One region of the Streptomyces sp. NPDC057438 genome, then DNA from elsewhere that is predicted to be linked to it. Evidence: riboswitches for the same ligand, from Rfam matches in the RefSeq annotation. Region 1 holds a riboswitch; each other region holds the start of a gene.
What was found. Region 1 has a riboswitch for cyclic di-AMP ahead of ACFU5F_RS26925 (peptidoglycan DD-metalloendopeptidase family protein). Riboswitches for the same ligand answer to the same signal wherever they lie in the genome.
Positions count from the first base shown of each region.

Region 1 (7,660 bases):
GAGTGGCTCTACGTCCTGACCGGGCGGCTGCGGCTGCGCCTCGGGGACACCGCGCATCTGCTCGCGCCCGGTGACAGCGCCCACTTCGACTCGCTGACCCCGCACCGCATCACCGCCGCCGACCAGGACGGCGCCGACCTCCTGTTCGTCCACACCCTGCTGCAGAGCCCGGCCGCCGCGCTGTGCCTCGGGCCGATCACTCCCGGAGAGACACCATGACCGACCTGGAAGAGAAGTTCCCCCGTGCCCTGTGGGTGCGGCTGATCATCTACATCGCGGTCGGCCATGTCTTCGCGGCCTTCATCTACCTGCTGTTCGAACTGGGCGCCCGGCAGTAGTCACCCGCCCGGTCCGTCCTAGTCGAGCAGGCGCTCGCGCAGCCGTTCCCGGGTCAGGGGGGTCATCCTCAGCCCCTGCGCCAGATACGTGTCGACATCGCCCCAGGTCTCCTCCAGGGTGTCGAGGGCGGCCTGGAGGTACTCCGCGCGGGCGTCGAAGAGGGGGCTCAGCAGCTCCATGATCTCCGGGGACCAAGCGCTCGCGGAGGTGCTGCTGCGGTGCACCTTGTAGCGGCGGTGCTTGGCGTTGGACTTCAGGTAGTCGGCGAGGACGGCCTCGCGCTCGACGCCGAGGGCGAGCAGCGTGACGGCGACGGAGAGTCCCGCGCGGTCCTTGCCCGCCGCGCAGTGCATCAGCGCGGGCACACTGTCCTCGGCCAGGGCGTGCAGCACGCGGGAGTGCTCGGCCGTACGATCCTTGATCATCTTCCGGTAGGAGGCGGTCATCCGCCCGGCCGCCCGCCCGTCGCCCAACAGCGCGCGCAGCTGGTCCAGGTCGCCGTCCCGGACCATCTTCCAGAACTCGGCACCGTCCGCCGGATCGCTCAGCGGCAGGTTCACGTTGAGCACCCCGGGCAGCGGGACGTCCGGCCCCTCCAGCTTCTGGTCGGCCGCGTTACGGAAGTCGAAGACGGTGTGCAGGCCCAGGGAGGCGAGGAACGTCACGTCCTCGTCGGTGGCGTGCGCGAGGTGCCCGCTGCGGAACAGGACCCCGTGACGCACTCGGCGGCCGTCCACCGTCGGCAGGCCCCCCACATCCCGGAAGTTGCGCACTCCGGTCAGCTCGGGCTCGGTCGACGGGATCTGCTGCGTCACTGGGGCTCCCTCCCATCCGGCCGTCGGCGGCATCGCCGGCGGGCACGCACTCGGCGCTGAGGCGCGCCCTCGACGATACGACATGGGTGCGTACCCCAATGAGTTGTCCACAGGGGGCACGGCGCGCTGTTCCGCGGTTGTCCACAGGCCCCGTCGGGCACGCGGACCGACCTGCGATGATGTTGCCGCCTGATCGCACCTGATCGAATCTGTGGGGGCTTGATGTTGGAAATCGGCACAGACGGCCGGACCTGGATTCTCACCGGGCCCAGGAGCAGTTACGCCCTGCGGCTCACCGAGGACGGCGAGCTGCTGCACCTGCACTGGGGTCCCCGGATCGCGCTCGCGGACGCCGAGGAGCTGGCCGGCCGGCAGCGGTTGCCGTACTGGCCGTTCGAGGCCCCGGTCGACGGACACGAGGAGTACCCCGTCGAGGGCGGTCCCCGTTTCACCCGGCCCGCCCTGTCCGTGCGCACGGACGAGCGGCGCGGCACCGAGTGGACCTTCCGGGAGTACGAGGCCGACGGCGACGAGCTGCGGCTGCGGTTCACCGACGGCGGGCTCGGGATCACGCTGCACTACCGGCTGCGGGACGACGTGATCGAGCGCTGGGTGACCCTGGTCAACGACGGTCCGGCGGTGGAGCTGCTGCGGGCCGACTCGGCGACCTGGACGCTGCCGAGGCGCACGGAGGAGACCTGGCGCCTGTCCCAGCTGCACGGACGGTGGGCGGCCGAGTCCCGGCTCGTCCGCGGCGACCTCACCTACGGGGAGAAGGTCATCGGCAGCCGGCGCGGCCACACCGGTCACCAGCACCTGCCCTGGGTCGCCCTGGACACCGACGCCACCGAGGAGCACGGCGAGGTCTACGGCTGCGCCCTCGGCTGGTCGGGGTCCTGGCGGATCGCGGTCGCCCAACTGCCGGACGCGCGGGTGCAGATCACCGGCGGCGCCGGGTACGACGAGTCGGGTCTGCTGCGGCTGGAGACGGGGGAGACGTTCACCACGCCCGTCTTCGCCGGACTGTGGAGCGACGGCGGCCACGGCGGGGCGAGCCGCGCCTGGCACGCGTACCAGCGCAGGTACGTCATCCCGGACGCGGACCAGGACCGGCCGGTCCTCTTCAACTCCTGGGAGGCCACCGAGTTCGACATCTCCGAGGAACAGCAGCAGGCGCTCGCGCGGCGGGCGGCGGCCATCGGGGTCGAGCTGTTCGTCGTGGACGACGGCTGGTTCGGGGCCAGGACGAGCGACCGGGCCGGCCTCGGCGACTGGACGCCCAATCCGGACCGCTTCCCGAAGGGGCTCAAGCCCCTCGCCGACTCCGTGCACGCCCTCGGTATGCAGTTCGGTATCTGGGTCGAGCCCGAGATGGTCAACCCGGACAGCGAGCTGTACCGGGCTCATCCCGAATGGGCCCAGTTCCAACCGGGACGAAAGAGGACGGAGCTGCGCAATCAGCTCGTCCTCAACCTCGCGCGCGAGGACGTCCAGGAGTACCTCTGGGAAAAACTGGACGCGCTGTTGTCCAGTGCGCCGATCGACTACGTGAAGTGGGACTTCAACCGCTGCTTCACGGATGCCGGCTGGCCCGGCGAGCCGTACCCGCAGAAGCTGTGGGTCGAGCACGTGCACGCCTTCTACGCCCTGCTGGACCGGCTGCGCGCCGCGCACCCGGGGGTGGCCTTCGAGTCGTGCTCCGGCGGTGGCGGCCGTATCGACCTCGGGGTGATGGCCCGGACGGACCAGGTCTGGACGTCGGACAACACCGACCCGCTCGACCGGCTCGCCATCCAGCACGGCTTCAGCCAGATCCACCCGGCCCGGACCATGGCCGCGTGGGTCACCGACAGTCCGAACAACCAGCTCAACGGTCGCGTCAGCACGCTGCGGTTCCGCTTCGTCAGTGCCATGGCGGGCGTGCTCGGGGTCGGCGGCGACCTCACCGAATGGACCAAGGAGGAGCTCGCCGAGGCGGGGGAGTGGGTCGAGCTGTACAAGCGGATCCGGCCCGTCGTGCAGCGCGGTGATCTTCACCGGCTGCGGCCGCCGACGGGCGGGCTGAGCGCCGTGCAGTACATCCACGGTGACGAGGTCGTGGTCCTGGCCTGGCTCCAGGCGCAGCACTACGGTGAGCCGCCCGCCCCGGTCCGGCTGCGTGGACTGGATTCGGCAGAAACGTATGAATGCCGTGAAACGGGCGAAGTGCACCGAGGGGCCGTGCTGTTGCATCACGGGCTGTCGACGGGCCTGCGTGGTGACTTCGATGCGACGGTTATCCACCTGCGTCGCACTTGAGCGATCTGTCCGAATTGCAGTCGTAATTCCAACAAGACCTGGAATAAAGCCTACTGGCACGTAGGGGCGTGAGCAGCGTCATATTCGTGACGTTCCGCTGTCGCCATGTGCACGTAATTCGGGCAGGTTTCCAGGGCGGTTGGGAAATGGGCGGGACCGGTCTTTTACGGAGCGTGAGGGTGGATTGATGTAAGGATCAGGTAGGAAGACACACAGGAAGTCCCAATGGTTGTCTCTATGGGCACAAGTCGCTTACGTTCGGCGTCAATCCGGACGGACGCCCAATCCTGCCGCCGACCGGAGCCGCACACCGACCCGATCCACGGCAGGAGCGGGGGACCCACAGGAATCACCGCCTGTTCCGGTTCCCGGAACGGCTAGGGGTAAAGCCGTGCGCGAGCACGGCCGGACATCTCCAGTCCGCACCCGACAGCTCACCTCGCAGGCGCCGGAGAGGAATTCGTCATGCCCGCGAAGGGTAAGCACCGCCGCCCCAAGTCCCAGCGTTTCACCCGTTCGATCGCCGCCGCCGGGACCGGTGGCGCGGCGCTCGCGCTGCCGCTGATCGGGGCCGCCGGCGCCCAGGCCGCCACCCCGGCGGCCACGGTCTCGGGTGTGTCCGAGAAGACGGCAACGATCACCACCGAGCAGGCCGTGGCCGAGGCCGGTGCACGGATCGAGCAGGCGGAGAAGGCCGCTCAGGCGGAAAGGACCGCCACCAAGAAGACGGCCAGGACCTACTCGGTGAAGGTCGGCGACTACCTCGCGAAGATCGCGGACGAGCAGGACGTCGAGGGGGGCTGGAAGCGCCTCTACTCGGACAACCGCGCGGCGATCGGCTCCGACCCGTCGCTGATCCACCCGGGTCTGAAGCTGTCGATCGGCGGGCAGGCCGCGGGCGGTTCCTCGCAGTCGTCGAAGCCGCAGCTGTCGCAGTCGTCGAAGGCCGCCGAGTCGTCCGGGACGTCGCAGTCGTCGAAGCCCTCCGGTTCCTCGAAGCAGGAGTCGAAGGACACCCAGGCGTCGGCCTCCACCTCGAACGGCCAGTCCTCGTCGGCCAACGGCTCCGGCTTCAGCGTGCCCATCCAGGGCGCCGCCGTCGGCACCGCCTACAAGACCGCCGGCAGCATGTGGTCCAGCGGTTACCACACGGGCGTCGACTTCGTGGCCCCGACCGGCACCGCCCTCAAGGCCGTGGGCGCGGGCACCGTCGTCTCCGCCGGCTGGGGCGGCGCGTACGGCAACCAGGTCGTCATCAAGCTGGCCGACGGCTACTACGCCCAGTACGCCCACCTCTCCTCGATCTCCGTCTCCGCGGGTCAGTCCGTGAGCGGCGGTCAGCAGATCGGTCTCTCGGGTGCGACCGGCAACGTCACCGGGCCGCACCTGCACTTCGAGATCCGCACCACCCCCTCCTACGGCTCGGACCTCGACCCGCTGGCCTACCTCCGCTCCAAGGGCGTCAGCGTCTGAGGCCCCGCTCCTCGACCGCCGCGAAGGCCGGCCCCGCTCAGTCGGGGCCGGCCTTCGCGGTTCCCTGGCACGGTCCCGGGGCGCGCGCTCGTGTTGCGGTCCCGTGGCATGGCCGACCTGGGCCTCGACAGGGGGTGCGCGGGAGGACACAGTGATCTCCGCAAGCGCTTTCTGCGCGGGGTGGCCCTGTGGGGGCTCCGTGTGGGGAGTCCATGCCCGTGACGCGTCGCCGACGACAGGAGTGTCATGACCACCCGTAGAGCTTTCGGGGTTCTCGCGGCCGGCGCCGCCCTCGCGGCGCTCGGCCCGGCCGGGACGGCGACCGCGCACGCGCCCCGGCGCCGGCTGATCGCCGCCGACGACTTCCGGCACGGACTCGGGTGCTGGGCGGTGGAGTTGGAGCGGGGCGGGGAGGTCACCGCCTCGCGGGGGGTGCTGGAGGTCGACGTGCCGGCCGGAGCCACGGTCTGGTTCAGGCGGCGGCTGGACGGGCCGTACGCCGTCGAGTACACGGCCACGCCGGTCTCGGCGGGCGGGGCCAACGACCGGGTCTCCGACCTCAACAACTTCTGGAACGCCGTCGACGTGCGCTCGCCCGATGATCTGTTCGCCACCCCCCGCGCGGGCGCGCTCGCCGAGTACGACCACCTGAAGGCGTACTACGTGGGGTACGGCGCCAACACGAACACGACGACACGCCTGCGCCGGTACGTCGGTGAGCCGGGCGTGCGGCCGCTGATCCACGACTACACCGAACCGCTGCTCGTCGCGAACGCGCCGCACCGTGTGCGGATCGTGTCGGACGGGTCGAAGGTCCAGTGGTGGAACAACGGCCGGCTGGTCTTCGACCATGTGGACCACGCGCCGTACACGCGTGGGCATTTCGCTTTCCGCACCACTTGGAGCCATTTCCGGATCGAGGACTTCCGAGTGTGGAGATTGCGGGGTCACCACTGAGCCGCGGCGGGGGCGAGCGGGCTGGGGGATGGTGGGGTTCCGCCATCCCGGCCTGCGGTATTCCGGGTTGACCAACACTTGACGCGTGGTCTATCTCACCGTCCGTCAAGCCCTTATTACGGTCGCGTAGGTCACATGCGAAGGTGAATCATGGGCCGATGTGGCAGACGATTCGAATGACAGCAGAACGATGATCGGGTCGTACGTGGCGCTGGGGGACAGCTTCACCGAGGGCGTCGGCGATCCCGGGCCCGACGGGCGGTTCGTCGGCTGGGCCGACCGGTTCGCGGTGCTCCTCGCGGACCGGGTGCCCGAGGGCGACTTCGACTACTCCAACCTGGCCGTGCGGGGAAAGCTCCTCGACCAGATCGTGGCGGACCAGGTGCCGAGGGCGCTGGAGCTCGCGCCGGATCTCATCTCCTTCTGCGCGGGCGGCAACGACATCATCCGTCCGGGCACCGATCCCGACGAGGTCGCCGAGCGGTTCGAGCGGGCGGTGTCCAGGCTCACCTCGGCGGTCGGCACGGTCATGGTGACCACCGGGTTCGACACCCGTGACGTACCCGTGCTGAAGCATCTGCGGGGCAAGATCGCCACGTACAACCTGCATGTGCGGGCCATCGCCGACCGGTACGGGTGTCCCGTGCTGGACCTGTGGTCCCTGAAGACGGTGCAGGACCGGCGGGCCTGGGACCTCGACCGGCTCCACCTGTCCCCGGAGGGGCACACCCGGGTCGCCCTGCGGGCCGGGCAGGTGCTGGGCGTCGACATCCCCGCCGACCCGGACCAGCCGTGGCCCCCGCTGCCGCCGCGCGGCACGTTGGAGATGCGGCGGGACAACATCCAGTGGGCCCGGGAGTACCTGGTGCCGTGGATCGGGCGGCGGCTGCGGGGGGAGTCGTCCGGGGACCACGTCTCGGCGAAGGGGCACCTGTCGCCGGACGACATCAGGGAGCGGATCGGCGTGGTGGCCTGAGCGGGGGTGCCTCCGGCGGTTGGCCGAATCTGATGCGGGCCCGTAGCCGGGGGCGCTGGGGTGAGGCGCGTGGGGTCGTGGGGGTGCGGGTCGGCGGGCGGGGTTCTGGCCGTCGGGGTTGCTCGCGCAGTTCCTCGCGCCCCTGAGGGGGCGGGCTGGTCGCGGCCGGGGTTTGGGTGTCGTGGTTGCTCGCGCCCCTGGCGGGGCGGTTGTGCGAGGGGGTCAGCGGGTAGCAGCTGTCAGAACTTCGCGGGTCAGGCCCAGCTCGTGGGCCAGGGCCTCGTCGGCCCACTGCTGGGCCCGGGTGCGGGAGACGGTGCCGCCGTAGGACGTCAGCTGGACGGCCAGACCGTCCAGGAGGGCGGTGAGGCGCAGGGCCGTCGCCGAGGGGTCCGGGCAGTGGAACTCCCCGGCCGCCACGCCCGCCCCGATGACCTCGGTCAGGGCGGCCTTCCACCGGGCGTCCAGTTCGCGGGTGACCTCGCGCAGGGCCGGATCCCGCAGGGCGGCCGACCAGCCCTCGATCCACAGCCGCCAGCCCTTGGCCGGGCCGGTCGGCGCGTACCAGCGGACGGCCGCACGGAGCCGGCGCAGTGCCGTGGTGCGACGGCCCAGCAGCTTGCGGAGATGGGCGAGGTCGTCCTCGGCGGCGTACCGGAAGGCCTCGGCCACCAGTCTTTCCTTGGTCGAGAAGTGGTACAGCACCAGGGCGTTGCTCACCCCGAGGACGGCGGCGACGTCCGCGATCCGCACCGCCGCGACGCCCCGCTCCTCGATCTGCTCGACGGCGGCCCGGAGCAGC
Region 1 is NZ_JBHVDD010000057.1:24,561-32,220, reverse strand. Features, by position in the region: gene ACFU5F_RS26945 (helix-turn-helix domain-containing protein) at 1-219, shown strand, start outside; gene ACFU5F_RS26940 (DUF6126 family protein) at 216-338, shown strand; gene ACFU5F_RS26935 (tyrosine-protein phosphatase) at 357-1,154, opposite strand; gene ACFU5F_RS26930 (alpha-galactosidase) at 1,377-3,452, shown strand; cyclic di-AMP (ydaO/yuaA leader) riboswitch at 3,755-3,913, shown strand; gene ACFU5F_RS26925 (peptidoglycan DD-metalloendopeptidase family protein) at 3,918-4,925, shown strand; gene ACFU5F_RS26920 (DUF6250 domain-containing protein) at 5,172-5,882, shown strand; gene ACFU5F_RS26915 (SGNH/GDSL hydrolase family protein) at 6,073-6,858, shown strand; gene ACFU5F_RS26910 (TetR/AcrR family transcriptional regulator) at 7,081-7,660, opposite strand, start outside.

Region 2 (7,660 bases), on a different contig from region 1:
GCGGAACGGGCAGTAGTCGCAGATGGCGTCCAGACCGGGGCCGTTGAAGTCGCGGGGCATCTCCTCGGGGTTGCCGGTCTCGCGCACACGTTCCACCCACCACTGGGCCTCCGCCGCGCGCTGCGGGTCGAAGTCGATCTCCTGGACATGCTCCGCGCCGGAGTCCCGGTTGATGAACCGGAAGCGAATACGACCGATGTCCAGTGGCCCCAGGCGGGAGAGGTACCGCTGGCCGGGAACGTCCTCGAACCCGACCTCGAACAGCGCGCCCGCGTACAGATGGACCTGGCGCAGCTCGGCGGCCGTGGCTCCGTAGCGAAGAACGCGGTCCCACAGGTATGTGGACTTGGTCTTCACGTCCTCGACGGTGAGGACGTCGGCGGGTATCGCTGGCCGGTGACGTGCGGGCAGGCGAGCGGCGGTCGCCGCGTCGAGCTGTACGACGTCGACATGCCCTCGGATCATGTTGTCCTGGACCCTGCGTTCAACCAGCCATCTGTACTCGGTGCGCGCGGACTCAAGCAGCCCGTGGTGAATGAACGTTCCGAGGATCGCCGCTCGCTTGTCGGGGTGATCGGTCGCTGTGGTGCCGTGCAGGATGTAGGCGGCGCGTCGGCCGCACACGGTGTCGGACGCGCCGAGCTGTGTCTGACGAGAGCGCGGGCGGCGGGCGTCCACGTCGTGTGCGGCATCCCAGATGGAAGGTGCGATGCCGTCAACGGTGGCTACGGACATAGAGGGGTTCTCCAAGAGGTCAGCGTGGGCGGTCACTGCTCGGCGTCCGCGTCCTGCTCGTCGGCCTTGCGCTGGGCGGCGGCACGGAGCTTGTCGGCGTCGGACAGTGGGCCCTCCCCCATCTCCCGCCGGGGGCTGTCGAGTTCGGCGGCGCGCTGCTCGGCGGCGGCCCGGATGGTGAGGATCTCTTCGTGGCTCAGGCGGTTCACCGGATCTGGGACGGCCCGCCACAGCGCCTCAAGGAGCTTCTTGTCCGTCAGGCCGGCGATGCGGGCGAGCCAGGGCTGTACGAGATCGCCGACGAGCGCGGGCATGATGCGCGGCTGGGATTCGACGGAGCAGCCCAGCTTGTTGAAGACCAGGTCCTCGATGCTGAAGTCCCGCAGCGGCAGTGGCTTGTTCCGCTCGACGCGCATCCGGAGCGATCGGACCTTGATGACCTGCGGGTCGGCGTTGCGCTTCATGCGCACCCAGCACGACGAGTCGAAGCCAAGGTCTTTCTGAGCCGAGACCTTCCACTCGCTCTTGTTCTGGATCGGCTGGCCGTTGTCGTCCGTGGCGCTGACCTGCTTGCCGCGGGCCAGCACGATGGCGATGCCGGGCAGTGTGCGCAGCAGGTAGATGATCCTGTTCCACCGCTCCGTGGCGTCGTTCCACAGATTCCGGCCGATGTCGAACGCGGCGTCCGGGTCCTCCTGGAGCAGCGCACGGTTCTTGCGTGTCCGGCGACCGCGTTCGTAGGTCCAGTTGGTGAGCATCCGCCACAGCGCGGATCCCGAGTCGATAGTCAGGACGACCGGGGGCTCTCCGGCCGCCGCCGCGCGCCTGGCCTCGGCGTGCACGGCCTCAACCTGTTCGAGAATGTCGCGGTAGGTGCCGTCGTGCTCGATGATCAGATAGTTGGCGCCCTCGATGGCCGCGTACTCGTCGGCCGATCCCTCGTCGAGATCGATCCAGTACATCTGGCCGATGCGGTCGCTGCTGGAGAATTGTGCGGCCGAGTAGGTCTTGCCCGCGCCCTCTTCGCCCTCGATGAGGAGGAGGGGCCAGGGGACGATCCCCGTCGGCTTGCGTGTTTTCAGTTGGACTGCGGGCGGCTTTGCGGTGCCCGCCGGTGCGTTCACGATCTGGCTCCAAGAGGTCGTGGTCAGTCCGTGCGCAGGGCCCGGACTTCGAAGAGGGCTGACCACTCCGGGTGTTCGGCCAGCAGGAGCCGTACGTACCGGGAGCGGTAGTCGTTGTTCAGCGCGAACTCGTCGCCTCGGGTCGCCGCGCCGTACTGGTAGCGCAGGAGCTCGAAGAGCATCCCGATTCCGATGCGGCCGAACCCCTTCTCCGCGCAGTCGGCGGTCATCCGGATCAGCGCCCTGAGAACCCAGGGGTTGAGCGCGTGGAACGCCTCGAATCGCTGCTGGATGGTCAGGCTGCCGACATCGGCGGGGTGGCGAACGGGCTGGATGGTGCCGAACAACGGCGGCTGTTCGATCAGCAAGGCTCCCCCCTCAGATATGGACCTAACACGCTGGAGTGTTGGAATCTATCTCTGGGCAGAGAGATTGTCGATCGACAACACCATCGAGACCACCCTCGGTGGCCCCCTGGATCGGCACATGACCCCCCCTAGCTGAACGAAGCACACCCCCTCGGATGTGCTTCTATTCTATATGCAATCGAGGGAGGAATCAAGAATCGCAAGCCTCTGACCTGCGATTATCCGGCGGCCTTGTTCGCCGCTTTGCCGCGCGGCACGATCCTGGATCCGGGCCCGTCGTAGCTACCCGTACGCAGGGCAGCCAAGACCTTGTCGTCGATCGCCCAGTCCACTGCACGCGCTCCCGCCTGTAGCGCGGGTGCATCTGCAACGACGGGTTCCAAGAGCCAGATCGGCGATCCGGACAGGCTGTAGTCGGCGGGCCGGAACCGGCCGGTGCTGATCGCCTTGCGCAGGAGCTCGCCGGACGGCAGCTGGAACAGGGCCACCAACTCGGCCTGGCCCACCAGCGGGGGGAGTTGCTCAACTTCGCGCACCCAGTAGCCCGGGTCCTGCTCCTTGGTCAGCCGCTCAAGCTCCGTCTGATTGAGGTGCTTTGGGCGGGGGGTCGTCTCTCCGAAGCCCTTGACGAACTGGAGCAGCCAGTACGGCGATCCGCTGATGATCTTGGCGTGACGGTAATCGAGGGTGTGATCCCGGCTGATCCACTGGCTGACCTGAAGTGGCTTCACGTCGTACAGCGCGGCGAACTCGACCCTGCCGGCCAGGTACGGCTTCCTTCCCGCCGGCGCCTTGTCCTCTGCCATTCCATCGCCTCCAGCTCACGTCACGTCTGCATATAGATTGTAACCACGTGGAAGCAGAGTCCGGCCCCGCCAAAGAGACGATAGGGTGGAGTCTCCAAGAGGTCGAAGACCCCCGTCGCGAGACGGGGGTCTTCTTCCATGCTTGGCCCTCTGGCTGCTCGACGTCACCTCATCGTGGGTCAGGTACGCGGCAGGGCGAGCGACGTGTTCTCGTACTTCGGCGGACGGGCGTAGCCGAGCAGCCAGCCGAACCGAGGCGACAGGTGCTCCTCGGCGAACCGGAAGACGCCGTAGTAGGAGAAGGTGGCGACCGGGGTCAGGACTCCTGTGACGGCCGTGGCCTCGAGATCGAGTCCGTGGCGGAGAGCCACCGCGACGAGCCAGCCGACCGCGGCCGGAACTCCCGTGCGCAGCAGCGAAGCGTAGAGGTTCATGGGGATGTGCTCCTTGTGCTGGTCAGAGGGATCAGGCGAAGAGTCGGCGCCAGGTCTCGGGGCCGGGGTAGCCGTCGGCGTCGGAGCCGGTCCACTTCTGGGCGTGCTGGAAGTCGACGACGTTGAGACGGTCAGCCTCACCCCACTCGCGGGACGGGCCGACGCGGTAGTGCTTGCCATAGCCCTTGCGCACGAGCTGCTGGCCCAGCAAGAGAATCGAAGCGTTCGACTTGCCGGGTCCGAAGGCGCTTCGGCCGGGGAACGCCGGTGGGCCCGGCTTGGGCGACGTCGACGTGCTGGTCGGCCACTTCGGCATAGGGCCCGGGTCCGTGTGCGTGTTCTCAGGCGTCTGGCCGTGGCCGTAGTGCCCGCCCTCCGTCTCCCAGATGTGCTCGCTGCGATTCGCGTTCCAGGTCGGGGCGCCCATCGGCCAGACGTCCGGCACCCCCCAACTCCGGGCCCAGGCCAGGATCTTGTCGAGACCCTTGGCCCGGGTGTCCCGGACGGTCGCGTACGACTTCCCGTTCACCCGGCAGTACGGGAAGAACAGCGTCTCGACTTGGAGACACACCTTCCCGGTGCGGTTGGTACGGGTGCCGCCGGCGAGGTCGACGACCGACTTGGCCCGGCTGTTCGCCGGATAGAACTGGGCGGTCCTGCCCGTGAAGGGATCCCAGAGCAGATGCGGCGCGACTCCCTTGCCGCCGCCGGTGAAGTACTGCACGAGCTTGTCGAACGCCACGAGATCGGCAGGCTTGGCCGCCGTGGCGTTCTTGTCCCACGTGATGTGCCAGATGACGCGTGGGTCGTACTGCGTGTCGGTGGGTGCAGTGTCGCTGAGCGGATGCCGCTCAGCTCCAGGCAGCCAGAGATCAGGCATGGCGCGTTCCTTGTTCTCCCCCGCGCCTGCTGTTCCGAGCCTACAATCCGAGCTTGCCGGTCACGATCGCGACGATCACTCCCACCACGACCGGCGCCACGAGGGCAGTAAGAGCCAACCGCCTTACGCCGCGGGCCTCTTGCCGCTCCGTCTCGCGCTCTCGCCGCATCTGGGCGACGTCGTCCTCGACGGCTTTGATCCGTACCTCGTCAGTCCGCCGGTCGGCCTCGTACTGGATCTTCGTCACCATCTCGGCGAGCCGCGCGCTGAAGGCAGCGAAGTCGGCGCGCAGGTCGTCACGCATCTGCTGCATGGCCCGCAGCAGTTCCCACGGCGTGGGGTCCTGTCCCGGCGGCGCGCTCACGGTGCTCCCTTCGGCAGCCCCGCGCCGCTGAAGATCAGTCTATGAGTCTTTTCCCTTGCGCTTACATCAGTCCTACTGGGATTCCTCGGAACCGTCTTCGCTCGCTCCAGCGACTCTGCCGCCGACGAACGCCACGCTCAGCGCGAGGGCGGCTACACCGGTGGCTGCCACCAGCTTCATCCCCGCCCCCTGGAACTGCTTGCTCTCGCTGTCCTTCTCGGATACCCGCCCCACGTTTCGTTCGAGGCGGTCGTGGAGGGACTCCCACTGTGCCTCGCTGAGGTCGTCCCGACCGAGGTCGGCCTGCAGAGCGTCCCGCTGGTCCTGTGCAGCCTTGTAGAAGTGGTTCTGACTGTTCTCGTTGGCTGCGAGAGTGGACCTGTGGGCCTCTGCGACTGCATCGATGTTGGCCTTACCCAGGTCCTTGAAGGCCGGGAACTGCTCGATGAGCTTGAGCCGCGCCTCGGTGGCCATCTCGGGCATCGCTGCCGCGAACTTGAGCACCTTGTCCTTGGACAAGTTCCGCCAGGTCTGGATACCCAACTTCCGCTTGACCGCTGAATCGTTCACGTTACCCATTCCCTGACTCCCCTCGTCGCCCCCCATGAGGCATCCCGGATAGTAGCGGTGCCCACCGACAGCCGTGGATCGTGTCGGTTGAGCTGTGCGATCACTTGGAACCGCTGCTACCGCAGCGCCAGCGGCTCGGGAGTGTCTGCCGTGCGGACCCCGGTACAGCTCGGGCATGACGTGGTGGCGCCGACAGCGCGTGTCGTAGCCAGCACCCCTGACGCTCCCTCAACTCGTACGAAAGAGGGTCCCTCAGATGACGTAGGCGCGGTCCCATTTCCTGACCCGCTGTTGCACCTCGATGCTGCCTGACCTGGGAAATTCACATACGTCCACCCAAACGGGTGAGTGGTGCGAAAGAACACAAATCCCCAGTTCCCCTGGGACTTTCGACCGTGAGTAGGCCAAGATCCTGCTGACGACAAGCCCTCGCCACAGTGGTGGGGCGATCCGGGCGGACGCCGAGTCCTGCCGCCGCCCGGATGACCGGTCGACAGAAGTGGATCGGCAGGAGTGGAGGACCCAGCACGACGGGTCGTTGGGACGGTCACGCCATGACCGGGCCGAGCAGCCCTTGGGGTGAAGCTGCGTCAGCGGCCGGGCAACTTCGCCAGCCCGAATCCGACAGGTCATCCTTCACAGGCGGCTGACGCGAAGGTGCAGCCGTCATGCCAACGACGCAGAACAACCCCCAGCCCTCTGGAACCAGCTCCGACGGGGACGGGGGTGATGGGTCCAAGATCCGCAAGTTTGAAGCCGCAGTCATTGTCCTTGTGGGGATCATCGGTGGTTTCACCGCGGCGACAGGGCGACGGATCATGGACCATGTCTCGTATTTCGAGGCGATTTACACAGGCTGCCTAGCAGCCGCCGGCCTGTGTGGCTTCATCATCCTGATGTTGAGGTTCATCCGGGGGCAGTCCTGACCCGGTAGCACGGCAGGAGGGGCCTTGGTATCTGACCAAGGCCCCTTTCCTGTGCTCTCCTTGTTATGAGCCCCATAGCACTGACTTCAAGCGGTTAGGGCTGATTCGGGACATCGCGGGCGTTGCTTGAGAGCGGGACAGATCTGAGTTGCCATGATCGGGCTAGTCAGGTAATCGCCTGGCCGATGTAGTCGTCGGCCGAGCCGCAGTCCTCCACCAGCAGATAGGCGACGTTGCTGCTGCTGGCGGCGAGCGTCCACGTCTGTGCGACACCGCCTTGAGTTCCGGTCCAGCACAGTGCGGCTGTGACGTCGCTGCCCGTGGTGTTGGTCAGGATAGTCTGGACGGAAACGGCGGCGTTCGCTGTGGAGGCTTGCAGATTGTTGACGCGTATCTGATCCTTGTAAATCGTCCCGGAAACGGTGTTCTTGCGGATTCGGTATAGCGCGTAGCTGTCGCTGGCCGCACTGTGCAGTGCCCAGAGTGAAACGCGGTAGGCGCGGCCGACCTTGAACGTGATACTGCCGGTGGTGATGAGGGCCGTCTCCGTGCTGGAGAAGGTGACGTTCGCGGTCAGAGTCTTCTGTGCGACAAATCCGCGCCCCTGGGATTTGCCGTACACGCTGAGGTCTCGGTCGATCGCGAAGCCGCCGGATGTGAGCTTGGCAGTGGACTGGGCCGATGCGGACTGCGCGTCGCGGACGTGCAGCTCGATGGACGAGCCGGCGGCCGATGTATCAGCGCCGTACCCGTTGATGTAGGCAACTCCGTTGCCGCTCAGATCGTTTGCGTAGAGGTTGAACACTCCTCCCGAATAGCCCGGCACGTGGCTTTGCAGGAACACCCCTGTTTCCTGGCTCGAACCAGTCACCTTCGGGGCGCTGAGTGAAACGCTGGGAACTTCGTAGGTGCCGGAGGAATCTGAAGCGTAGGCGATGGCGGTATTGAGTTCTGCCGGTGCTGACTCATCGGCGCTGCCGGAATAGAACTCAATCGATCCGGTCTCCGGATTGGTGTTTCCGGGGCTGATGACAACTCGCTGTCCGCTCGCGGCAGTTTGGAGGGTGCTGCCGGTGAGGACGGCTCCGTTGATCGTCTTACCGTTGATGGCGTCCGCGTCGAGTTTGTCCGCCGTGATTGCCCCGGCCTTGATATGGGTCGCTTCGATCGCGCCCGCCGAGATCTTCGTTGCCGTCACAGCGTTGGCCGCGATCTTGTCCGCCGTGACGGACAACGCGTTCAGCTTGTCCGTGGTGACGGACAACGCCGCGATCTTCTCGGCCGTGATGGCCAAGGACGCAATCTTCTCTGCCGTCACCGCTCCCGCGAGGATCTTGGGCGCGGTGACTGCGCCGTCGGCGATCTGCACGCCCGGCACCACCGGGCGGACGACTGCGTTGTCCCACAGCACGGCTCCGGCGGTCGACTGGTACGTCTCCACCCAGACCGTGGC
Region 2 is NZ_JBHVDD010000004.1:46,496-54,155, forward strand. Features, by position in the region: gene ACFU5F_RS04345 (PD-(D/E)XK nuclease family protein) at 1-735, opposite strand, end outside; gene ACFU5F_RS04350 (AAA family ATPase) at 768-1,859, opposite strand; gene ACFU5F_RS04355 (hypothetical protein) at 1,883-2,227, opposite strand; gene ACFU5F_RS04360 (hypothetical protein) at 2,446-3,033, opposite strand; gene ACFU5F_RS04365 (hypothetical protein) at 3,213-3,467, opposite strand; gene ACFU5F_RS04370 (peptidoglycan-binding protein) at 3,499-4,347, opposite strand; gene ACFU5F_RS04375 (hypothetical protein) at 4,388-4,711, opposite strand; gene ACFU5F_RS04380 (hypothetical protein) at 4,784-5,317, opposite strand; cyclic di-AMP (ydaO/yuaA leader) riboswitch at 5,731-5,942, shown strand; gene ACFU5F_RS04385 (hypothetical protein) at 5,950-6,207, shown strand; gene ACFU5F_RS04390 (hypothetical protein) at 6,374-7,660, opposite strand, start outside.
Region 2: another riboswitch for cyclic di-AMP. It lies ahead of ACFU5F_RS04385 (hypothetical protein); the one in region 1 lies ahead of ACFU5F_RS26925 (peptidoglycan DD-metalloendopeptidase family protein).

Region 3 (7,660 bases), on a different contig from region 1:
TCGCTTCCGGTACGACCGTCAAGGCCGGCGACACCATCGCCTACTCTGGCAATTCGGGCAACTCGACCGGCCCGCACCTGCACTTCGAGGTCCACCCGGCGGGCGGCTCCGCCATCGACCCCCTGCCGTGGCTGCGCAGCCACGGGCTGGACCCGACCTGACCGGTGCCGTGACGGGCACCGTCACGGACAACCGGAACGAAGACCGGGCCCCTGCACACGCAGGGGCCCGAGGTGTGTCACGGGGCGGCGGCCCCGTCCTCCGCTACAGCTTCTCCACCGGTGCGTACCGCAGCAGCAGCCGCTTCGGCTTGGTGTCGCCGAAGTCGATCGTCGCCTCCGCGTTGGCGCCCGAGCCCCCGACGCCGACGACCGTGCCGAGGCCGAACTGGTCATGGGTGACGCGGTCGCCCACGGCGAGCGAGACCACCGGCTTCTCGCTGCCGCGACGGGTCGCGAAGCCGGACGCCCCCGAGGCCGACGAACGGGAACGGGACGACGACAGCGAGGACGCGATCCCTGAGGCCGGCCCCGAGGGCATCGGCGTGGAGGCACCCGTGCGCTTCCACTCCAGGTGCGTCGCCGGGATCTCCTCCAGGAAACGGGACGGCGGGTTGTACGAGGGCTGGCCCCAGGCGCTGCGCAGCGAGGACCGGGTGAGGTAGAGGCGTTCCCGCGCGCGGGTGATCCCGACGTACGCGAGGCGGCGCTCCTCCTCCAGTTCCTTGGTCTGGCCGAGGGCGCGCATGTGCGGGAAGACGCCGTCCTCCATACCGGTGAGGAAGACGACCGGGAACTCCAGCCCCTTGGCGGTGTGGAGGGTCATGAGCGTGATGACGCCCGAGCCGTCCTCCTCCTCGTCCGGGATCTGGTCGGAGTCGGCCACCAGCGCCACCCGCTCCAGGAAGGCGGGGAGCCCGGCAGGGGTCGCGGCCACCGCCTCGCCCTCGCCTTCCGCCGCCCCGGACTCCTGCTCGAACTCCAGGGCGACGGCGGCGAGTTCCTGGAGGTTCTCGATACGGGTCTCGTCCTGGGGGTCGGTGGAAGCCTGCAACTCGGCCAGATAACCGGTCCGTTCGAGGACCGCCTCCAGGATGGTCGCCGGTCCGGCGCCGGACTCGACGACCGTGCGCAGGTCGTCCATCAGCGTGTTGAACCGCTTGACCGCGTTGGTCGACCGGGCCGCCATGCCGTAGGCCTCGTCGACGCGCTTCAGCGCCTGCGGGAAGCTGATCTTCTCGCGCTGCGACAGGGCGTCGATCATCGCCTCCGCGCGGTCGCCGATGCCGCGCTTGGGCACGTTGAGGATGCGGCGCAGCGGGACGGAGTCCTCCGGGTTGGCGAGGACACGCAGGTATGCGAGGACGTCCCGGACCTCCTTGCGCTCGTAGAAGCGGACACCGCCGACGACCTTGTAGGGCAGGCCGACGCGGATGAACACCTCTTCGAACACACGGGACTGGGCGTTCGTCCGGTAGAAGACGGCGACGTCCCCGGCCTTCGCGTCACCCGCGTCCGTCAGCCGGTCTATCTCGTCGGCGACGAACTGGGCCTCGTCGTGCTCGGTGTCGGCGACATAGCCGGTGATCTGCGCGCCCGCGCCCGCGTTGGTCCACAGGTTCTTCGGGCGGCGGGACTCGTTGCGTTCGATGACGGCGTTGGCCGCGCTCAGGATCGTCTGGGTGGAGCGGTAGTTCTGCTCCAGCAGGATCGTCGTCGCGTCCGGGTAGTCCTCCTCGAACTGGAGGATGTTGCGGATGGTCGCGCCACGGAAGGCGTAGATCGACTGGTCGGCGTCACCCACGACGCAGAGCTCGGCGGGCGGTACGTCCCACTCGTCGGGCGGTACGTCCACGGGGTGCTCGGCGGTGCCGACCAGCTCTCTGACCAGGGCGTACTGCGCGTGGTTGGTGTCCTGGTACTCGTCGACGAGGACATGCCGGAAGCGGCGGCGGTAGTGCTCGGCGACGTCCGGGAAGGCACGGAGCAGATTGACCGTCGTCATGATCAGGTCGTCGAAGTCGAGCGCGTTCGCCTCGCGGAGACGGGACTGGTAGAGCGCGTAGGCCTGGGCGAGGGTCTTCTCGAAGCCGTCGGTGGCCTGGGCGGCGAAGTCCTCCTCGTCGATCAGCTCGTTCTTGAGGTTCGAGATCTTGGCGCTGAAGGACTTGGGCGGGAAACGCTTCGGGTCGAGGTCCAGATCACGGCAGACGAGCGCCATCAGGCGCTTGCTGTCGGCGGCGTCGTAGATCGAGAAGGAGGACGTGAAGCCGAGCTTCTTGGACTCCCGCCGCAGGATCCGGACGCAGGCGCTGTGGAAGGTCATGACCCACATCGCGTTCGCACGCGGACCGACGAGCTGCTCGACGCGCTCCTTCATCTCACCGGCGGCCTTGTTGGTGAAGGTGATCGCGAGGATCTGCCCCGGGTGGACGCGCCGCTCGCCGAGCAGGTGCGCGATGCGATGGGTGAGCACACGGGTCTTGCCGGAGCCGGCGCCGGCCACGATGAGCAGGGGCGAGCCCGCGTGGATCACGGCCGCGCGCTGGTTGTCGTTCAGCCCGTCCAGGAGCGCCGCCGCGTCGAGAGCGGGGCGGGGGGCTCCGTCGCGGTAGTACGCGTCCCGGTCCGGAGGCACGTCGAACTTCCCGCCGAACAGATCGTCCGGAAGCGGCTCCGGTACGTGATCGTCCTCGGGCGGCGGCGGGGGCTCCTCCGCGTGGCCGCGGGGGGCCTGGAGGTCCGCCAGGAAGCTGTCGTCAAAGAGGCTGCTCATCGCTCTCCGAGTCTAGGCGCCCGCACTGACAGCGGGAGGCCGCCCCGGGAAGTCCGCGTCCGCCGCGTATCGCTCCGCGGTGCCACGTACCGCGACCACGGTGCGACGGTGAGCGATCGAGCGTACCGCCTGCCGCACCGAAGAGGCTAAGGTCACGAAAACGTATCGGGCATATCGAACATCAACCTTCACACGGGCCACACGAATTGGCTAGCTTTTTCTTCTGGGCCGTACGACCCAACCGGCGAACGTCGCCGGGCCGCACGGACCTCCGCCGAGTCCGGTGCGCCTTTCCGAGGCAGCCGGAGCCGGGGACCCACCGTTCTCCGGGGTGAATCGACCCGACCGCCGCACGCGGCACGGGCCGTAGGGCAAACCTTCCGAAGCATGCGCCCGAACCCGACAGCTAACTCGGTAGGCGGACAACGGAAGGAGACGCCGAACCATGGCGCCGCACCGCAAACCGCGTCCGGCCGGAACGCGCGCGGGCATACGCACCCCCGCTCTCGCCACCGCGGCCCTCACCTCCGTGGCCCTGCTCTCCCAGTCGGCCACGGCCGCGCCCTCCGCCGACGGCAAGCCGAGCCTGGAGGAAGTCGAGAAGAAGGTCGGCGACCTCTACCGCCAGGCCGGCTCGGCGACCGAGACCTACAACGCGGCCAAGGAGAGGACGACCAGGCAGAAGAAGCAGGTCGAGACCCTCCTCGAAGCCGTCGCCAAGCGCCAGGAGAAGCTCAACGAGACGCGGGAGGAGCTGGGTTCGTTCGCCGCGGCCCAGTACCGCGCGGGCGCGACGGCCCCCGACCAGGCCTCGCTGCTACTGGCGGACGACCCGCGGGACTACTTCGACCAGAACCAGCTGATGGACCGGTTGACGGACCGTCAGAAGGAAACCGTCGACGGGTACGCCGCCGACCAGGCCGAGGCGGCGGAGAAGCGCCAGGAGGCGAGCGACAGCCTCGAACAGCTCACCGAGTCACAGAACACCCTCAAGGCCAGCAAGGCCAAGGTCCAGGCGAAGCTGGCCCAGGCCCGCGAACTGCTGTCCACCCTCACCGCCGAGGAGAAGGCCCGGCTCGCCGCGATCGAGCAGCGCGAGCGTGAGGAGGCCGACCGCAAGGCGGAGGACCTCGCACGGCAGCAGGCGGCACAGGCGACGCCCCAGGACTCCCCTGAAGCGCAGGACTCCCAGGACGGACAGGACTCCCGGACGAGCCAGGGGGGATCGGAGGCGCCCCCGGAGGGTGTTTCCGCCGGCACGGGGACGTCCACCGGCACCACCCCCGGCACCACCGCTCCGGCCGCCGACTCCACGTACGCCACGAAGGCGGCCAAGGCCATCGCCTTCGCCCGCGCGCAGATCGGCAAGCCGTACGTCTGGGGCGCCACCGGCCCCGGGTCCTACGACTGCTCCGGCCTCACCCAGGCCGCCTGGAAGGCCGCCGGCGTCGACCTCCCCCGCACCACCTACGACCAGGTCGCCGCCGGCACCACGGTCCCCCTCGCCGACGCCAGGCCCGGCGACCTCGTCTTCTTCTACGACAACATCGGCCACGTCGGCCTCTACATCGGCAACGGCATGATGATCCACGCCCCGAAGCCCGGCACGTACGTCCGCGAGGAGTCGGTCTTCTACGACGGCGAGTCCTCGGTCCACAGCGTGGTGCGACCGGCGTAGCCGCGCGGTCGCCGGGGGGCGCGGGGCCGTCAGGTCCAGAGCACCGCGATGAAGACGTTCGCGACGGTCAGCGCGCCCACCAGGCCGAACAGCGGCTTGTCCACCCTCTCCTCGTCCCGCTTCACGTAGACCAGCCCGAGGATCACGATCAGCAGGGCGAGCTTGACGCCGATCTTGATGTTGTTGACGGGCTGGTCGTCGGCCTGGTTGAGGCCGACGAGGAGCACGCCGGTGACGAGCATGGTGAGGGCACCGTGGAGCATGGCGGGCACGAAGCGGGCGGTGCCCCGCCCCATGGCCGTCATCTGGGTGAGGAAACCGCCCAGGAGCGAGGCGATGCCGATGATGTGGAGCCCGACGAGGATGTGGATGAGTACGTCCATGCGCGGAGCCTAATGAGGGGCCCTCGGCCGGCCGGGCACGGGGGCCGTCGCCGTCACGTCACGGAACGCGATGGCGCCGCGGCCACGGAGAGCCGATCTTGCATATATGCGCCGCATAGCACTGCCGCGCCACCGAGTGGTCCGAAATGACCGGATCGGTCATCGCTCAGCGTGAAGTCGGCGGCGCCTGGGCGGGATCACGGTCACATACGGTCACCTCGCGGTCGGTGCACGCCACTTCCGTACAACGCGTTACCGTGCCCTCACACCCAGGTTTAGCGTCCTCCCTCAGGTGACCGGCTCCCCACCGCCGCCCGGCCAGGGGCGGCAGTCGGACACCACCGCCGAGAAGGTCCGGCGGCGTCCCGCTCCCCCTGTGCGGGCCGCCGCCGGACGTGCCACCGCTCCCCCCAGGCGGTCCGTACGGACAGACGACGTCCGTACCGCGGACGGCGGTCGTACGGAGAGGACGTGGACTCCACGTGGCAGCGCACCGCAAGCCCAGACAGCGCTCACTCGGCGGCCATACGGTCCGCACGGCCGCGACCTTCGCCCTCGCGGGCGCGGCGACGGCGACCGGTTTCGACGGCACCGGGCACGCCGAGCCGCAGCTCACGCCCGACCAGGTCAGGGCGAAAGTGAACAAGCTGTTCCAAGAGGCCGAGGTCGCCACCGAGAAGTACAACGGCGCGAAGGAGAAGGCCGACACGGCGCAGGAGAACCTCGAAGAACTGCGCGACCAGGCCGCCCGCCGCACCGAACGGCTCAACTCGGCACGCGACGAGCTGGGTTCGCTGGCGGCGGCGCAGTACCGGCGCGGGGGCATCGACCCCTCGTGGCAGCTCGCGCTCTCCGCCGACCCGGACCAGTACCTGGACGGCGCCGCCCTCGCCGAGCGGGTCGGCAGCCGGCAGTCGGCGGATGTGGCCAGCGTCCGGAGACAGCTGCTGGAGATCGAGCGGCTGCGCGGGGCCGCCCGGGTCGAACTGGGCACGCTCAAGACCCGGCAGACCGAGCTGAAGCGGCACAAGAAGACCGTCACCTCGAAGCTGTCCGACGCCCGGCAGCTGCTCGGCCGGCTCACCACCGAGGACCGGGCACGGTTCGGCACCGCGGGCAGCACCACGGCGCACGCCTCCCGCTCCTCCGTCACCTCCCGCCGCGACCTCACCGGCCCGGTCTCCCCCGCCTCCGCCACCGCCGACGCCCCCGACTCCCGCGCCGCAGCGGCCGTCTCCTACGCCTTCTCCAAGCTCGGCAGCCCCTACGTCTGGGGCGCCACCGGCCCGCACGCCTTCGACTGCTCCGGTCTCACCCTGGCGGCCTACCGCGCCGCAGGCATCTCCCTCCCCCGCACCACCTATTCCCAGATCAACGCCGGCCGCCGCGTCTCCCGTTCGGAACTCCGCCCGGGCGACCTCGTCTTCTTCTACTCCGGCATCAGCCACGTGGGCCTCTACATCGGCAACGGCCAGATGATCCACGCCCCTAACCCCTCGGCCCCGGTACGTGTGGCCCCGCTCGACGAGATGCCCTTCGCGGGGGCCACCCGGGTGGCCTGACCCCTGACCGGCACGCCTCCTTCCCGGTCAGGACGCCTCCGCCGACGGGGGCAGGGCGGCGGGGGAGAGCCAGGCAATAGGGCGAGGCGGGGCTGGGCAGGCGCCTGGCGCTGGGGTGGGCGGGGTGGAGCGGCTTCTCCGGACAGGCCGAGGGCCGGGCTGCCCGCGCCCCGCCCCAGCGGGCTCGGCCGGGCTTCGTCCAGCCGGAGCGGTGACGGCCCGTCCGGGGCAGGACGAACTCGATCAGCGAAGGCCGCGCCGCCTCGACCGTCCTGCTGCCGCTGTCGCCCCGCACCCCGGCGCTGGCCTTCGGCGCCGACGCCCGCCCACCCCTCACACCAGGCGTCTCGCCGTCGCCCATCTCGTCAGCTCGTGCCGGTTGGAAAGCTGCAACTTCCGCAGGACGGCGGAGACATGGGACTCCACCGTCTTCACCGAGATGTAGAGCTGCTTGGCGATCTCCTTGTACGCGTAACCGCGGGCGATGAGACGCAGCACCTCGCGCTCGCGCTGGGTGAGCCGGTCGAGATCCTCGTCGACGGGCGGGGCGTCGGTGGAGGCGAAGGCGTCGAGAACGAAGCCGGCCAGGCGCGGGGAGAAGACGGCGTCGCCCTCCTGTACCCGGAAGATGGAGTCGACGAGGTCGGAGCCCGTGATCGTCTTGGTGACATAGCCTCGCGCACCGCCCCGGATCACACCGATCACATCCTCCGCCGCGTCCGACACGGAGAGCGCGAGGAACCGTACCGGCTGTTCGGCGTCCGCCATCAACGCGGAACAGCGGCGCAGGACTTCGACGCCTCCGCCGCCCGGCAGATGCACATCGAGGAGCACCACCTCGGGCCGCGTACTCGTGATCACCGAGACCGCCTGGTCGACGTCGGGCGCCTCCCCGACGACCTCCACACCCGTACGGTCCGTCTGCCCGATCTCGGCCTGCACCCCCGTACGGAACATCCGGTGATCGTCCACCAGCACGACCCGGACATGCCGTCCGGTCCCGGGGACGGCGACTCCGGCCCCGGACCCGCCTTCGGCCGCGGCGGACTGTCCGGTCGGGGCGGGCTGCCCGGTCGAGGCGGGCTGCCCCGATCCGGCCGGCACGTCGGGGCCGCCGGCAGGGGCGGCCGCTGTGGTCGTGGAAGGCGTGTCGGGCCGGCCCGACTCGTCGGGCACACCCTCGGCCGCGGTGGTGCCCCGCCCCGTCGCACCTTGCTGGTCCCCGACCGGGCCAGTGCCCGAACCGCCGTCCGCGGCAAGGT
Region 3 is NZ_JBHVDD010000001.1:344,627-352,286, reverse strand. Features, by position in the region: gene ACFU5F_RS01665 (M23 family metallopeptidase) at 1-161, shown strand, start outside; gene pcrA (DNA helicase PcrA) at 265-2,775, opposite strand; cyclic di-AMP (ydaO/yuaA leader) riboswitch at 3,038-3,212, shown strand; gene ACFU5F_RS01655 (NlpC/P60 family protein) at 3,221-4,453, shown strand; gene ACFU5F_RS01650 (hypothetical protein) at 4,483-4,836, opposite strand; gene ACFU5F_RS01645 (NlpC/P60 family protein) at 5,319-6,398, shown strand; gene ACFU5F_RS01640 (LuxR C-terminal-related transcriptional regulator) at 6,732-7,502, opposite strand.
Region 3: another riboswitch for cyclic di-AMP. It lies ahead of ACFU5F_RS01655 (NlpC/P60 family protein); the one in region 1 lies ahead of ACFU5F_RS26925 (peptidoglycan DD-metalloendopeptidase family protein).

Region 4 (7,660 bases), on a different contig from region 1:
CGAGGTCCCGGTCGGGGGCCGGTGGTTCCGCCGTCACCCGGCCTCCCCCGCCGGTCCGCCGCACGGCGAGCCCGTCGGCCCCGGCACCCTCACCCCCGGCACCCTCACCTCCGGCACCGTCGCCCTCGGTCACGACCACGTCCCCGAGGCCCTGTTCCTTGAGCACCCGGGCCGCGTCCGCGGTGTCGGGGGTGATGACGACGAGACGGCCGCGCGCCCCGGCGGCCAGCTCGCTCACCGGTCCCTGCACGACGAGCCGGCCCCGGGCCATGACGGCGGCGTGGGTGCACACCTGCTCGATCTCGTCGAGCAGGTGCGAGGAGAGGAAGACGGTCGTGCCGTCGGACGCCAACTCCCGTACCAGCGAGCGGATCTCGCGCATCCCCTGCGGGTCGAGACCGTTCGTCGGCTCGTCCAGGACGAGGAGGCGGCGTGGCTGGAGCAGCGCCGCCGCGAGGCCGAGGCGCTGCTTCATGCCCAGGGAGTACGCCTTCGCCTTCTTGCCTGCGGCGGCCGCGAGTCCCACCCGGTCGAGCGCGGCGCCGACCCGTGCGCGCCGGGTGCGCGGGTCGGCGGTCGGGTCGGCGGAGTCGTAGCGCAGCAGGTTGTCGCGGCCGGAGAGGAAGCCGTAGAGCGCGGGGCCCTCGATGAGCGCGCCCACGTGCGGGAGCACCGTCCGGGTGGAGCGGGGCATGGGCAGGCCGAGAACCCGGGCGGTGCCCGAGGTCGGCTCGATCAGGCCCATCAGCATGCGGATGGTGGTGGTCTTGCCCGAGCCGTTCGGGCCGAGGAAGCCGAAGACGCTGCCGCTGGGCACGGTCAGCTCCAGGTGGTCCACGGCCACCTGGCCGCCGCGGAAGGTCTTGGTCAGCCCCTGGGTGTGAATGGCTGCGTCGGTCATGGCTCCCCTCGGGTACGGCCGGTGGGCCGGGGGCGGCGGTGTCGCCGTCCCCGGCCCACCGGCCGGCGTCGCTACTTCGCCGCGTCGGCCGCCTTCACCAGCGCGTCCTTGGTGACGGCACCCGCGTACACCTTGCCGTCCTCGGTGAACAGGACGTTGACCAGCCGGGTCTTGAAGACCGTACCCGAGCCGAACTCGCCCTTGACCGGGTCGCCGAGGGAGTTCAGGAACCCGTCGACCCGGGCGTCGCCGGAGGACTCGCCGCCGGTGGACATGCCGCCGCCCTCGCCGCCGTCGAACACGGCGATGGTGCTCCAGCCCTTGCCGATCGTCTTCAGCCCGTCGAGCCCGCTCGCGAACTCCTCCCCGGAACCCTTCTCGGAGCCCTTCCCGGAGTCGCGGGGGCCCTTGCTCTCCTTGCGGGACTCGGTGTTCTTCCCGTCCTTGAACCCCTCGCCCTTGCCGGGCTCCCCGAACACGGAGTCGCCGAACCCGGACGCGTGGCCGTCCTGCTTCCCGGCCTCGTCGGCCTCGGTGACCTTGGCGCCCTTCGGCGGGGTGAAGTCGAACGTCGAGGCGCTCGGCTTGCCGAAGTCGACCTTCGTGAAGCCCGCGTCCACGACGGCCGAGCCGCCGCTCGCCGGGGTGAGCGTGAACTTCAGCGGCAGCCCCGTCTTCGCGTCGACGGCGATCGAGATCGCCCCGACGGTCGAACCGGACTGCTTGGGCTCGATCACCAGCTTGTACGCGTCCCGCCCGGCGACCCGCGCGGTCCCGTCGACGGTCACGGACGTGGTGTCGTCCACGGCCTTCAGGGCTTCCTCGGCGAGCTGCTGCGGTGTCGCCGGCACGTCCTCGGACGCGTCGGGGGCGCCCTTGGGCCCCCGCTGGTCCTTGCCCTCGCCGGCGTCGGTCGCGTGGTACACCTCGTTCGAGGCGCTGTCGTACGCCCACAGGTCGTCGCCGTTGTGGATGACGCTGTACTCGGCGGCGTCGTCCAGCAGCGACAGCTTCTGCTTGTCGGGGCCATCGGTGGCGACCCGCAACGTGTGGGTGCCGGCGGCGAGTTCGAGGAGCTTGGCGGAGGGGTCGGCGGCCGATCCGCCGTCTCCCCCGGAGGGTGCCTGCGAGACGAGGCCGTCCGCGAGGCCGCCCAGGTCGGGGAGGCCGAGGTCCGTGGTGATCTTCACCGTGCCGGACACCTGCTCCACGTCCGAGGCGGCGATCTTCTCGATGAGTTCCTGCGCGCTGATCTTCGGCAGATCGGGGTCACCGGAGCCGGCGAAGGCCGGGACGAGCCCAATGGTCGCGGCGGCGACGCCCAGCACGGTGACCGGGACGACGTACCGCGCGGCCTTGCGTCGCCGTGCCGAACGCATCTCCTCGGCCTCGGCCGCGAGCACGGCGGCGTCGCCGGACCGGGCGCTGTCGTCGGTTTCGTACGGTGCCATGTGTGCCTTACCTCCGTCGTCGGCGGCGGCATCTTCTCGGAGCCGCCATTCTCACCCGAATCGGTGAGGAGTGGTGATACCCATCTGACCAAATCGGCCGGGGAGAAGCGTCAGACTCCGGGCTCAACTCGGCGTACTGCTACGGGATGACACAACGGGCCGGAGCGTCCACCCGACCCGTAGGGGTCGTCCGGGGGGACACGCCACCGGCGGTGCGTTCCGGAGTACCCCGACGGCCCCCGACCCACGCCTGCCGGCCGGCACGGGCAGGGTGCTCGGGAAAGGCCGGCCTGCGGCGGCGGGCCCGGTGTCGGGCAGGGGGCACCGCGTGGCCCATGCCGAGGGGGACGGGCCGGGAGTGCAGGGCCGAGGCGGGCCGGGGGTAGCCGACCGCGAACGTCCGCCGAGCGTCGGCGGCCGACGGGCGACCGGTATGAGGCCCCGCCTCCGGCCGACCGGCACGAACCCAGCCGCCGCGGAGGGGCCGGCCGACGCGGAAAAGCCGGCCGACGCGGAGGAGCCGGCCGACGCGTCGGCCGGGGACCCGCGAGGGGGCTAGCCAGCCCGGTGCACCACCGCGTCACACAGTTCCACCAGGGCCGCCTTCGCGTCGCACTCCGGGAGCGGTGCCAGGGCGGCCCGAGCCTCCTCCGCGTAGCGGACCGTGTCGCGGCGGGCCTGCTCCAGCGCGGGGTGGACGCGGAGGCGGGCCAGGGCATCGGCGAGGCGGGCGTCGTCGGTCAGGTCGGAGTCGAGCAGTTCGCACAGGGCGATGTCGTCCGCCAGCCCCAGCCGCCCCGCCCGCTCGCGCAGCCGCAGCACCGGCATGGTCGGCACATGCTCACGGAGGTCCGTGCCGGGCGTCTTGCCGGACTCGTGCGAGTCGGAAGCGACGTCGAGGACGTCGTCCGCGAGCTGGAAGGCCACGCCGAGCCGCTCCCCGTACTGGGTCAGCACGTCGACCACGGTCTCGTCGGCCCCCGCCATCAGCGCGCCGAGCCGCCCGGCGACCGCGACCAGCGATCCGGTCTTGCCGCCGAGGACATCGAGGTAGTGCTCGATCGGGTCGCGCCCGTCACGCGGTCCGGCGGTCTCCAGGATCTGCCCGGTGACCAGCCGCTCGAAGGCCTCGGCCTGGATGCGGACGGCGTCGGGACCGAGGTCGGCGAGGACGTGCGAGGCGCGGGCGAAGAGGAAGTCGCCGGTGAGGACGGCGAGGGAGTTGTCCCAGCGGGCGTTGGCGCTCGGCACACCCCGGCGCACCTCGGCCTCGTCCATCACGTCGTCGTGGTACAGCGTGGCGAGATGCGTCAGCTCGACCACCACCGCCGAGGGCACGACACCCGGCGCGTAGGGGTCGCCGAACTGCGCCGCGAGCATCACCAGCAGCGGGCGGAACCGCTTGCCGCCCGCGCGCAGCAGATGCTGGGCGGCCTCCTGGATGAACGGGACCTCGCTCTTGGTCGCCTCCAGCAGACCCTCCTCGACGGCCGCCATTCCGGCCTGGACATCGGCTTCGAGAGCCTGGTCCCGCGCGCTCAGCCCGAACGGCTCGACGACGGTCACGAGGGTTCTCCTGTCTGCTGACGTCTGATGACGGTCACACGGTCGGTCTAGGTCGCTCTCACGGTCGATGACACGGTTTGTCGATCTGTCGCTGTCATCACCCGAGTCAGCGTATCCGGTCACCTTTCGATCACCGCGAGCGCCCACGGCTTCGCCTCGAGTGGTATGGGACCGCACTCCTCCCATTCTTGATCAACTGATACACGCCGATATCCATCGACGCGCATGCCGCACCTGTCCGCGCACCCACCGGCACCCCTGCCCGCACCCTGCTCCGCACCCCCGCCCACGCATCCGCTCGCGCGCCCGCCCGCGCCCACCCGCGAACGGATACCCGCCCTCCCCCGCGGAACGCCTCCGCGCCTCGCTCACCGCCTCGCCCGCACCCCAGCCCTCACCCCCGCCCCACCGCGTCCCACCCCGAGCCGGCCGATTCCCCACGCACTCGACCACCCATTTCTAACCTTTTGCACCCTTTCCCCTTGGCCCGAGTTGACCGATTTGCCGCTTACTTTCATTTCACCCGACTCCTCCCGTGAGTTGAGTCACCAGCCGCCGTCGACCCTCCGCGCGAGACCCACACCCCGCGCCGTCGACTTTCCCTTTGCGCTAGGCAAGTTGAGCCGCGAAACAGATAGCCGATCTTGGGTCGAATCACAGCAAACTCAAGGTCAACTGGATCAAAGCGCCAAACCGGGACTTGTTCCAGTCGTGTGCTCTCGCATACGTTCACACCTCGTCCGGACGGACCGCCGAATCCTGCCGCCGCCCCGGACTCCCCACCCATCACCACTCATCCACGCACGGCAGGAGCGGGGGACCCAGGTAAGCCGTCGGTCCGATGACCCCCAATCGGACCGGCTAGGGGTGAAGCCACGCGCAGTACGCCCGGCGGACGCGGCACGCACAGCGACCGCCGGGACGACGCGCGAGGCCGGGCATCTCCAGCCCGAACCCGACAGCTCACCTCGCAGGCGACGGAGAGGAATTCAGCATGCCCGCACAAGGCAAACACCGTCGTCCCCGAAGCAACGCGCTGACCCGCGGCATCGTCGCCGCCGGCACCGGCGGGGCCGCGCTGGCCCTTCCGCTCACGGTCGCCACGACCGCGAACGCCGCCGCCCCGGCCCAGGCCGCCACCTCCGTGCAGTCGGCCCCGCAGGCCGCGCCCGCCGCGGTGCTGCCCAAGTCCACGACGTACACCGTGGTCTCCGGCGACACGCTCTCCTCCATCGCGCGCAAGCACCACACCAAGGGCGGCTGGCAGCAGCTCTACAAGAACAACCGCGCGGCCATCGGCGACAACCCGGCGCTCATCCGGCCGGGCCTGAAGCTGAAGCTGAACGGGACCAAGGCGGCCACGGCCCAGAAGTCGTCGACCGCGTCCAAGACGTCCACGGCCACGCAGGCCTCGGCCAAGACGTACGCGAACAACCTCGACGGCTGGATCCGCGAGTCGCTGGACATCATGGCGCAGAAGGGAATCCCCGGGACGTACAACGGGATCTACCGCAACATCATCCGCGAGTCCTCGGGCAACCCGCTGGCGATCAACAACTGGGACTCCAACGCCGCCGCGGGCACCCCCTCGAAGGGCCTCCTCCAGGTCATCGACCCGACGTTCGCCGCGTACCACGTCTCCGGCACCCCGTACGACCCGTACGACCCGGTCGCGAACATCACGGCGGCGTGCAACTACGCCGCCGACCGGTACGGCTCGATCGACAACGTCTTCGGCGCCTACTGAGCCCTGCGGCTCCCCCTTCTCCATCTGTTCCCCTGGGCCGGCGGGCCCAGGGGAACAGCCCGTTCACGGGAAGAGTCGCTCCAGCACCACCGCGATGCCGTCGTCCTCGTTGGAGAGGGTCACCTCGTCGGCGACGGCCTTGAGTTCGGGGTGGGCGTTGGCCATGGCGACCCCGTGCGCGGCCCAGTCGAACATCGGGATGTCGTTGGGCATGTCACCGAAGGCGATGGTCCGGTCCGAGGTCAGCCCGAGATGGTCGGCGGCCAGGGCGAGGCCCGTCGCCTTCGTGATGCCGCACGGCTGGAGTTCGACGGTGCCGGGCCCCGACATGGTGACCGTCGCCAGCGAGCCGACCGCCATCCGCGCCGCCGACGCCAACTCGTCGTCCGACAGATAGGGATGGCGCAGCAGCACCTTGCTGATCGGCTCGCACCACAGATCGTCCCGGCGCGGCACCTGGACCGCGGGCAGCGTGGGGTGGGGCATGAGGTAGCCGGGCTCGATCAGGGTGAGGCCGTCGACCCCGTCCTGGTCGACGGCGGCGTACACCTGTCCGACCTCGGCCTCGATCTTGCCGAGCGCGGTCTCGGCGAGCTCCCGGTCCAGGGTGACGGACCAGAGCAGCCGGTCCGCGCCGTGGTCGTACAACTGCGCGCCCTGTCCGCACACCGCGAGCCCCCTGCCGCCGAGATCCTCCAGCAGTGGGCGCACTCTGGGCGCCGGCCGTCCTGTCACCACGAGGTGCCGGGCACCCGCCCCCGTGGCCCGCGCCAGCGCGGCGAGGGACCGGTCGGAGAGCGTGTCGTCACTGCGCAGGAGCGTTCCGTCCAGGTCAGTGGCGATGAGTGAATATGCGGTGGGAGCGGCCATGATCAGAGAATACGGATGCCACACCCCATCGGTTCGACGGGAACCGGACGACGTCCGGCATCCCGACCACCGTGACCGGCCCCCACGTCAACATCCTTTGCCCGAACGGTAGTTCAGCGGCGCGCTCGCGGCCTGCGGGCCCGGGCACCGCCTCCCGCCGATCACGGACACGCCCTCCCGCCCCTGCGTCGCCGGGGGGATGCCGTGTCAGCCGCAATGACGCGGACCCCGTCCCGCACCCTGCCTCCACCACCGGCACCCCCGCGACCCCGCAACCCCGCCGCCGGCGATCCCGTGCAGTTCCGTACGTCCGCCCTACGTCCGCTCGCACCTCCGTCCACACCTCCGTCCGTACGCCGTCAAGGCCCCGCGCCCCGACCGCGGGCCCACACCCACGACTCGGCGCGCACGACCCGCGCCACCTCCCGCCACCACGGCCGGGCCGGTCCGGGCGGCGGCCGGGGCGTAGCCGTGGCCGGTTTCGCGGGGGCGCGCCGACGGCCACCACGCCCCGGCCGCGCGCCACCACACGCACCCGCGCGCCGGTCTTGGCCACCGCCAGGACCGCGGGGTCCACCCCCGTACGCGGACCCGTACCCGGACTCGACCCCCGCCCCGGCTCACCCGAACCACCCGAGCCCTCCAGGCCACCCGCGCCACCCGAGCCACCCGGGGAGGACCAAGCCGGAACCTTTCTCCCGCTCTCCCCTCTATGGGGACATTGCGAACTCTTCAGACACTCCCCGATCTTGGCACCGCCCCGTAACGTGTGCCGCGACCAGAGGAACGACGGAAAGCACGAGAGCGAGGCAGCACCCGATGCCCCCCTTCGATGTCCCCGAAGGTGATCCCTTCGACGTCCCCGAGGGCCACCCCTTCGGGCCGCACAACCTCCCCTACGGCGTCTTCTCCCCCGCCGGCTCCGACGCCCGTACGGTCGGCGTCCGCCTCGGCGACCACGTCCTGGACGCCGCCGCGGCGGCCCACGCCCTCGGCTCCCCGTACGGGGCGCTGCTGGCCCACCCCACGCTCAACCCACTGCTGGCGGCGGGCCGTACCGCCTGGTCGGACCTCCGCCGGGCGCTGACCGCGTGGCTCACGGTGCCCTCGCACCGGGAGACGATC
Region 4 is NZ_JBHVDD010000001.1:139,444-147,103, reverse strand. Features, by position in the region: gene ACFU5F_RS00690 (ABC transporter ATP-binding protein) at 1-901, opposite strand, end outside; gene ACFU5F_RS00685 (outer membrane lipoprotein carrier protein LolA) at 973-2,352, opposite strand; gene ACFU5F_RS00680 (polyprenyl synthetase family protein) at 2,908-3,918, opposite strand; cyclic di-AMP (ydaO/yuaA leader) riboswitch at 4,703-4,908, shown strand; gene ACFU5F_RS00675 (transglycosylase SLT domain-containing protein) at 4,913-5,665, shown strand; gene ACFU5F_RS00670 (HAD family hydrolase) at 5,729-6,535, opposite strand; gene fahA (fumarylacetoacetase) at 7,355-7,660, shown strand, end outside.
Region 4: another riboswitch for cyclic di-AMP. It lies ahead of ACFU5F_RS00675 (transglycosylase SLT domain-containing protein); the one in region 1 lies ahead of ACFU5F_RS26925 (peptidoglycan DD-metalloendopeptidase family protein).